Regions from separate parts of the Latilactobacillus fuchuensis genome, predicted to be linked through region 2. Evidence: riboswitches for the same ligand, from Rfam matches in the RefSeq annotation. Region 2 holds a riboswitch; the other holds the start of a gene.
What was found. A riboswitch is a leader RNA that binds a small molecule or an ion and turns the genes downstream of it on or off. The one in region 2 is predicted to bind thiamine pyrophosphate.
Positions count from the first base shown of each region.

Region 1 (4,300 bases), 870 kb from region 2:
TTCAATTCTGAATTGTTGCATGACTGCTTGTCGTGATTCAGCCTTGAGACTCGACTACCATAGTCAGCCAGTTGATCAACCGTTGAGTTGGATTCGTTAGCATGAACTTTAAAAACCATTAAATTAGCCTGAAAATACCGTGAATTAGTGATTTTAAACCGATATTCAGCTCATTTAGATGCTCATTAAGTTGATTTTAGCTAAATTACAGCTATTTATCGGGTAAAACACCTAGATTACGTGGCAAAAGGTTGATATACCGGTATTTATCTATAATCAGCAGTCGATTGAAAACCGCCAATTTCAACCTGATAAAGTTGGGGGTGCTATTTTAAGATTAAACAAGTGTTGTTAAAATTATGGTTTTAACAACACTTGTGGTATTTTCACCTTTTCTTTGCTAAAATTAAGTTATTCGGTTTCTAAGGAGTTTTAATCATGGATCAATTACGCTATCTAGAATTATGTGAACAACGTTTAACTAGCTTGCCCGATTACGTTCGTAAATTTTATATCAATCGACAGGCTAACGCCTATTCCTCGGCGACGCTTTACCAATACTTGCAAGAATACGTACGCTTCTTCTCTTGGCTGATTGACGAACAGATCGTAATGGTTGCTGAACCGAGGTTAATCCCCCTCACCGCGCTTGAGAAGATGAAATTAGAAGATATTGAACTCTATAAGATCTATTTGATGAACAAACGCAAAACGAATCACCACAAGCTCTCTTTTCAGGCCGTTAACCGCTCAATTAACGCTTTAAATGCACTCTGGTACTTTTTAACGATTGAAGCAGAACAAGCCGATGGTGAGCCTTATTTCTATCGTAACGTGATGAAGAAGGTTAAACTACTCAAATCATCTGAAACCATGGCGACCCGTTCACGGCACATCGGTCAAAAATTATTAACTGGTGATAAGAAACACGCATTTATTGATTTTATGCAGATGACTTATCCGAAACAACTATCGAATCGGCAGTTGGCCTCCTATCAACAAAATTGTGAACGGGACGTGGCGATCTGCGTCTTAGCGCTAACCACGGGCATTCGGTTATCAGAATTAGCACAAGCCAATTTAGCGGACTTGAAATTAGAACAATTGACCGTGACCGTTATTCGTAAAGGCGGCCAACAGGATACGGTCCCAATTGCACCATGGGGCCAACCCTACCTAGAAGAATACGTTCAAATCCGCCAGACACGTTATGCAACAACCGCCAATGAACACGCGTTATTCGTAGCGAAATACCGTGGTCAAGCGAAACGGATGAGTAATTACGCCATTGAGAAATTAGTCGCGAAATATTCTGAAGCCTTCGGGGTCCGTTTAACGCCGCATAAATTCCGCCATACGTTAGCAACCGATTTAATGGCCGCTACCCACAGTGAGACAATTGTCGCGACCCAATTAGGCCAAACAACGACCCAAGCCACCCATTTATACACGCACGTTGTCGACGATGAACAACGCGCAGCGATGGATAAAATGGAATGATTGAAATCGATTACTTGACATGAGTGCTGATTCAGGTATACTGAAAACGTTCTTAAAATTAAATATTAACCATCACAAAGGGGAGCCATTGGCTGAGAGTGATAATGATCAGACCCTTCGAACCTGTTTGTTAAGACAAGCGTAGGAATTGTGATGGAGTTGAATATAACAACTCCTTTTTTGTGTTGGTTGAACAGAAAAGGGGTTTTTCTATGCGTCATCAGCGTTTATTGATTCAAATTGAAGGAGCAATTCTAGCGGCCTTTGCGGTTGCTTTGGAATATATTCCGCACACAGTCGGGCCATCTGCGATTGAAGTTTCCTTCGGGATTATTCCCATCGTCATTTATAGTCTTCGGCGTGGCGCCGTACCAGGCATGATTGCTGCATTCATTTGGGGCACGTTAGATTTAATTTTGCGTGGTCTCAGTAGTGGTAGTGTTTTAAATGTCTGGCAAGGGCTTTTTGAATTTACGGTCGCCTTTATCGTGGTTGGCTTAGCTGGCTTATGCCAGCACCAAGTTCAAACCAGTATTCGACAACATCGAAAGGTTAAAACGTTAACTTTATTGTGGTCGGCGGCTTTAATTGCCAATTTTGCTAAATACTTCTGTCATTTTATTGCCGGTGTGGTTTACTGGGGCTCTTATGCACCCAAAGGAATGAATCCGTGGTATTATTCGCTCGTGATTAATGGTGGTAGTTTTATCGTGACCTTCATTCTGACCGGGATTGTCGCGTGCGTGTTATTCGCCATGTTACCGACGATTTATTTACCAAAAGATATGGCATTTGATCAACAAGCTGCTAAATCATAACATCAAAAAAACCGTCATCTAAAATCAGGTGACGGTTTTTATTTGCCTATTATTTGAGTAATGGCCGGTCTTTACGAGCCTTCAGTGAATATAAAATTGAAACTGTATCGACGACTTCTTGGAACATCGCCCCGATTAAGGCGGGCACAACCCCAGTACTGGCGATCAACATCAAGATCACACAGATGGCAATCCCAATTAAGACCGATTGCCGGGCAATACTCATTGTATCCCGAGCAATCTGAACGGCGCGACTAACTCGGTTTAAATCATCTTTTAATATGACGACATCGGCTGATTCACTCGCAGCGGTTGCACCGTGTGCGCCCATTGCAATCCCGACATCAGCAGTTGCCAATGATGGCGCATCGTTAACCCCGTCGCCAACCATCACAATCGGACGGTTATCTGGTGCAGTCTGCTCAAGCAAATGAATTTTATCAATTGGTAGACAACCAGCGTGAACATCCGTAATGCCAACTTGTTGGGCAATTTGATCCGCAGTTGCTTGTTGATCCCCCGTTAGCATGGTCAATTGCTGGAAGCCCAAGGTTTGTAATTCTTGAATCGTCTTGGGTGCTTCTGCCCGCAAGTGATCGATAAACGTGATATAACCCGCATATTGGTCGTTAACGGCTACGTGAACAGCGGTTTGCTTTAGTGTTGCTGTTGGTTGCTCTGGTGCGACAAAATTAAGTTTACCCACTTTAACCGTTTGTTGAGTCGCTGCAAAGGTTGCAATCACCCCTGCCCCGGTCACCTCTTGTAAATCAGTTAACGGCAATCTAGTAGCTGCGTCACTAGCGGCTACTAATGACCGCGCTAGAATGTGGCTGGATTCTTGTTCAGCACTAGCCGCTAATTGCAATAACGAAGCTTCAGTAAAGCCATTTTGGGGCACGACTTGATCGAGTGTTAATTGGCCGTTTGTAATGGTCCCCGTTTTATCGAAGGCAATTGCTTTAGCGCCGGCTAATTTTTCAATCGTGGTACCGTTTTTAATGATAATCCCGTTCCGGCTCGCCCGACTCATGCCTGAAATCAAAGCAATCGGTGCCGCTAAAATTAAGGGACACGGTGACGCTACAACGAGTACTTCAGCAAAACGCACCGGGTCTTTAGAAACCCACCAAGCAATCCCCGCAATAATGTAAGCGACTAATGTAAATGGCACGGCGTAGCGATCGGCCATCCGCACGAATTTCGCGGGTTGATTGGCCGAAGCTTCAACCAATTTAACAATCGCCTGGTATTGACTGTCCGCCGCTAACTGATCAACTTGCATCGTAATTGAGGTGTCGCCGTTGACTGAACCGGACATCAATTCATCTTGCGGTGCCTTTTCAACCGGCTGAGATTCACCCGTTAATGAGGATTCATCGAATAGCGACTGGCCATCCAGAATATGCCCATCAACTGGGACCAATTCGCCTGGTTTAATCAGGACTTGGTCATGAATCTGCAATTGATCGACAGAGACGTCTCTCAGACCAGCCGCTTCGATTAAATGGGCCGTCTGAGGCGAATTATCCAATAACGCTTTTAATTCCCGGCCGGCCTTATGTGCAGCGTAATCTTCAAGCGAATCTCCGCCCGTTAGCATGACCAACACCATCAGTGCCGCCCAGTATTCACCGACAGCTAAGGTTGCGATGATGGCGGTAATCGCTAATAAATCAATCCCGTATTTTCCGGATTTCAAGGTTTTAACCATTTCAATCATCATGCTTAACGCCACCAGGCTGCCGGCCATCGTAACGATGATTTGCGCCCATAATGGTTGTTTGAACAGAAATGCAGTAATCAGAGCCATGAACCCAATCAGTAGTGTGAGTGAGAATTTCAATGTATGTTTCATCAGTAATCAGACCTTTCATATCACTTGTTTGATTAACATCAGTATAGCATGTTTTCAACTAGATTAGAATGATTATTAATTAATAATATACGTAAAAAAATAAAACCTCCGCAGAGATTTTATT
Region 1 covers NZ_LT984417.1:1,103,914-1,108,213, reverse strand. Annotated here, with positions in the region: gene xerS (tyrosine recombinase XerS) at 439-1,500, shown strand; TPP riboswitch at 1,569-1,665, shown strand; gene thiT (energy-coupled thiamine transporter ThiT) at 1,713-2,318, shown strand; gene LFUMFP_RS05205 (heavy metal translocating P-type ATPase) at 2,368-4,176, opposite strand.
Region 1: another riboswitch for thiamine pyrophosphate. It lies ahead of thiT (energy-coupled thiamine transporter ThiT); the one in region 2 lies ahead of thiM (hydroxyethylthiazole kinase).

Region 2 (4,300 bases):
AAGAGAGTGTTAGGGGCTTTTTTGAATGTTGCGTATAATCGGCAATCAACGGTAACCACGATAGTGCCATCGCAATACTGAGTTCAACGGCGGCGCCAAAGCTAATGTGTTGCGTAACAAGTTGTTGTGGGTTGTGGGGGAGGACACCTAGTTGCCAAAAAAGTCCGGCGCAAGCGACCACTAATAGAAGAACGATTAGGTTATTTAATCGGAAAAACACCTGGGTTTTGAGGGCTAACCAACCAATGATCAGGCCGGCAATAATTAAGAGGTCAAGCAAATAACTCGTTTTTAGTAGCTTTAATTGTTGCAATGATTGGACGGCGTTAGCAATCATTACACCGGTCCAGCCAATCAATTGAACGACATTTAGAATGGAAAATAATAAAACGCCAGTAGCGCCATAGACGGGCCGGGTTAGTTCAATCGCATTTTGTTGACGTTGGCCCCCGATGAAGCTTGCTGGCAGTAACAATAAAAAGGCACCAATTAAATGGCCGATAATAATCGCTAAACTACCTTTGAACAAGCCTAACGGTGCGATTAAGGTGCCGGTGATGATTTCGGCAATCGAAATCGCGGCACCAAACCATAGTAAAAATTGATTACGATTGATTTTCATAATGAAGCCTCGCCAGTGTGCCACGGTTGTTTTAACGCTTGAACGGTTTGAGCAATATCTGAACTCTGGGTAATCACCGAAATGACGGCGGCTCCAGCAACGCCGGTTTGGGCGACATTGGCAATATTTTGTAGTGAAATGCCACCGATTGCAACGACGGGTCGTTCGCTGAGGGAGACAAAATCGCCTAATTGTTGTAAGCCAAGTGGTGATTGCGCGTCAGATTTAGAATGGGTGGGGAAAATGGGGCCAATGCCTAAATAATCTAAAATCGGTTGTTGATGACAGACTATGATTTCGGCGGCGCTATGACAAGATAAACCGGTGATTAAACCGTGGCGTTTGGCGGTTTCGATTTTAGCCCACGGTTGATCGGATTGACCTACATGCAAGCCGTCAGCTTGGAGTGTTAAGGCCAGTTCTAATCGATCATCAATGAAAAAAGGGACTTGGTAAGTCCGACAAAGTTGCTGAGCTTGGCGGGCATAATGTTCAATCTCAGCTGCTGATTGCAGACTATTCGGACCTTTTTCGCGGAATTGAAAACAAGTAATGCCAGCGTTAAGTGCCGCTTCTAATGTCGGTAAGAATTGGGCGACGCCGGTATCCTGGGTGCCAGTCACTAAATAGGTTTGGAGTATTTCCGGGGAAATATTAGTCATGTTCAACCTCCCGATACGCCCAGTGATTGGTCGGACCATGGCCGTGACCGACGGCAATCGGATTGGCAATTGCCGCTTGAATATAGGCTTTACTAATCCGAATCGCTTGTTTTAAGGGCGTGCCTTTGGCAAGTTCCGCCGTGATGCAAGCTGAAATCGTATCACCGGTCCCGTGCGTTCGGACCGTTTCAATCCGGGGTGTCGACAGCCATTCATCACTGCCATCCGCGTATAAAATATAATCGTTGGCTTGTTGTTCCGCCGTTTGGTGGCCACCTTTGATGATGATGTTTTGCGCGCCCATTTTTTGTAAGATTTGAGCGGCTAACTTGAACTCAGCTGGCGTTTTAACGGATTGACCAATCAAGACTTCGGCTTCGGGTAAGTTGGGCGTCAGGACGGTTGCGAGGGGCAATAATTCGTTGCGTAAAGTCGTGATTGCATCCTCGGTTAAAAGTGCGGCCCCACCCTTAGCAATCATGACGGGGTCTAACGTCAGCGGGCCAAAGTCAAAGCGCCGTAAATTTTCGGCTACAGCCGCCACGTGTGCGGCATCGGCTAACATACCGGTTTTACAGGCTTTAATGTGGAAGTCGGCTGCCAACGATTCAAATTGTTTAGTAATCAATTCAAGGGGTAACGGGAAACTGTCTTGCACCCCGAGTGTATTTTGAGCGGTAATCGCGACGACCACGTTGGTGGCAAAAACGTGGCGTTCCTGCATCGTTTTAATGTCAGCTTGCATGCCAGCACCGCCACCACTATCGGAACCAGCAATCGTTAAGGCTTGTGGGAAGTCGTTCATCTTAATTGGACTCCTTTAATTGGGCTTTTTGACTGATTTCTTCGGTCGTCACCGTGAACAAACGGTCTAATAATTGCGGATAAAAGCTACCAGGTAACGGTTGTGGCATCGCTTCAGCGACTAATTGACCCGTGACGGCAAAAGTGGTGGCTGCGGCAACGGCTGCTTGATAAGGATCGTCAGGTAGCATGCCGACGAACGCACCGCAAACGCCGGTTAACATATCACCAGAGCCGACGTGGGTTTGGAAAAGCGGGGTCCCGTTGAAGATTTGGGTAACACGCGTGCCATCGGTGACCACGTCTGTTGGACCCGTTAATAGAATCGTAGTGTTCAGTTTACGAGCGGCTTGTTGTGCTAAATCAACGATGTCGGCTTGACCACTACCGGCATCAATCCCGTTAGCTTGCCAGTCAATTCCAGCAAAATAGGCAATCTCACCGGCATTTCCGCGAATAATATCGGGGGTGCCTAAAGTGAGTAGTTGATCGATCACCCCTTGACGATACGTTAAGGAACCGACGGCGACCGGGTCTAAGACAACCGGTTTGTGCATTTGATACGCGGCTTGCAGCAACGTGACCATCTGATCAATCTGGGGTTGGGCGAGCGTACCGATGTTAACGGTAATCGCTTGGGCAATTGCAACGATATCGGCCGCTTCTTCAGGTGCACTGGACATAATGGGCGACGCGCCAATCACATTTTGGACGTTGGCGACTTGGTCGACGGTCACGTGGTTCGAGATGTTGGCCACAATTGGATTCGTGTGCCGCAGTTGGTTCAATAAGGTCTGATTCATGGTAGAGCCTCCTTAGAATATCAAAAAAGCCACTTTTGGCTGCACGACGGCATAGAAAAGTGGCTTAACAAATAAGCAAGGGAGCACTTTCCTACGCAAGTCTGAACTTACAGGTTCGAAGGGATTAGATTGAATCAATCTATCTCAGTTCTTCTAAAGAACACCCCTAGTGCAAAGCGATTTAATTGTACCCTTAGTATACGGGATGCCGTCGTTTTTGCAACCGTTTTATAATTATTGAAAACAATTTATTTAAAGAACCATTCTTTCATTAGGTATAGACCGATATTTTTTTAAATTAAGAAACCGCTTTAAACGCCGTCTGTAAAGGTCCATACCAAAATATAAGCGCTTGCTTATGGCTAAATTTAATGGTTTAATGAAAACATTGAAAAATAAAGGAGTATTCGCAATGAAAAATTACTTACAACGAATGGGTCGCTCATTGATGTTACCAGTTGCCGTATTACCAGCAGCTGCCATCTTAATGGGGATTGCTAACTGGGTTGGCAATGGCGATTCAAATGCTAACATCTTCACGATTTTCTTAGCCGGTGGTAGTGGCGCGATTTTAAATAATTTACCATTACTATTTGCCGTCGGTTTAGCTTTAGGGATGTCGAAGGATCAAGATGGGGCCGCAGCCTTAGCTGGTTTGGTGGCTTTCTTAGTACCGAAGACCATCTTAGCACCTGCTTCAGTTCAAGCGATGCAAGGGTTATCAGACATCGCTAAAGTCAATCCTGCTTTTGGTAAGATTGAAGGGAACGTCTTAATTGGGATTTTGGCCGGTTTAATTGCTGCTGCCATGTACAATAAATTCCATAACGTGAAGTTACCGATGGCGCTGTCCTTCTTTAGTGGGAAACGGTTGGTACCGATTATGGCCGCCGCTGCCATGGTCGTTGTTTCAGCCATCCTATACTTCGTTTGGCCAGCAGTCTTCACCGTATTAGTGGCCTTTGGTAAAGCAATTTCTAATCTTGGTTGGGCCGGGGCTGGGATTTACGGGTTCTTCAACCGTTTATTGATTCCAACCGGGTTACACCATGCGTTGAATTCAGTGTTCTGGTTTGACGTTGCGAATATTAATGATATCGGGAATTTTTTAGGCGGTGCTAAATCGATCGCTAACGGGACGGCCATTGTTGGTAAGACCGGTATGTATCAAGCTGGTTTCTTCCCAGTTATGATGTTTGGGTTACCAGCTGGGGCGTATGCGATTTATAAAAATGCGCGTCCTGAACGTAAAAAAGCAACAGCTTCATTAATGTTAGCTGCTGGTTTTGCCTCATTCTTTACAGGGGTAACTGAACCCCTTGAATTCTCATTCATGTTTGTGGCATGGCCACTCTACGTTTTACACGCTGCCTTTACTGGTATTTCATTGGCAATCGCCGCATTCTTCC
Region 2 covers NZ_LT984417.1:1,973,347-1,977,646, reverse strand. Annotated here, with positions in the region: gene LFUMFP_RS09440 (cytosine permease) at 1-622, opposite strand, end outside; gene thiE (thiamine phosphate synthase) at 619-1,284, opposite strand; gene thiD (bifunctional hydroxymethylpyrimidine kinase/phosphomethylpyrimidine kinase) at 1,277-2,089, opposite strand; gene thiM (hydroxyethylthiazole kinase) at 2,091-2,891, opposite strand; TPP riboswitch at 2,963-3,069, opposite strand; gene nagE (N-acetylglucosamine-specific PTS transporter subunit IIBC) at 3,304-4,300, shown strand, end outside.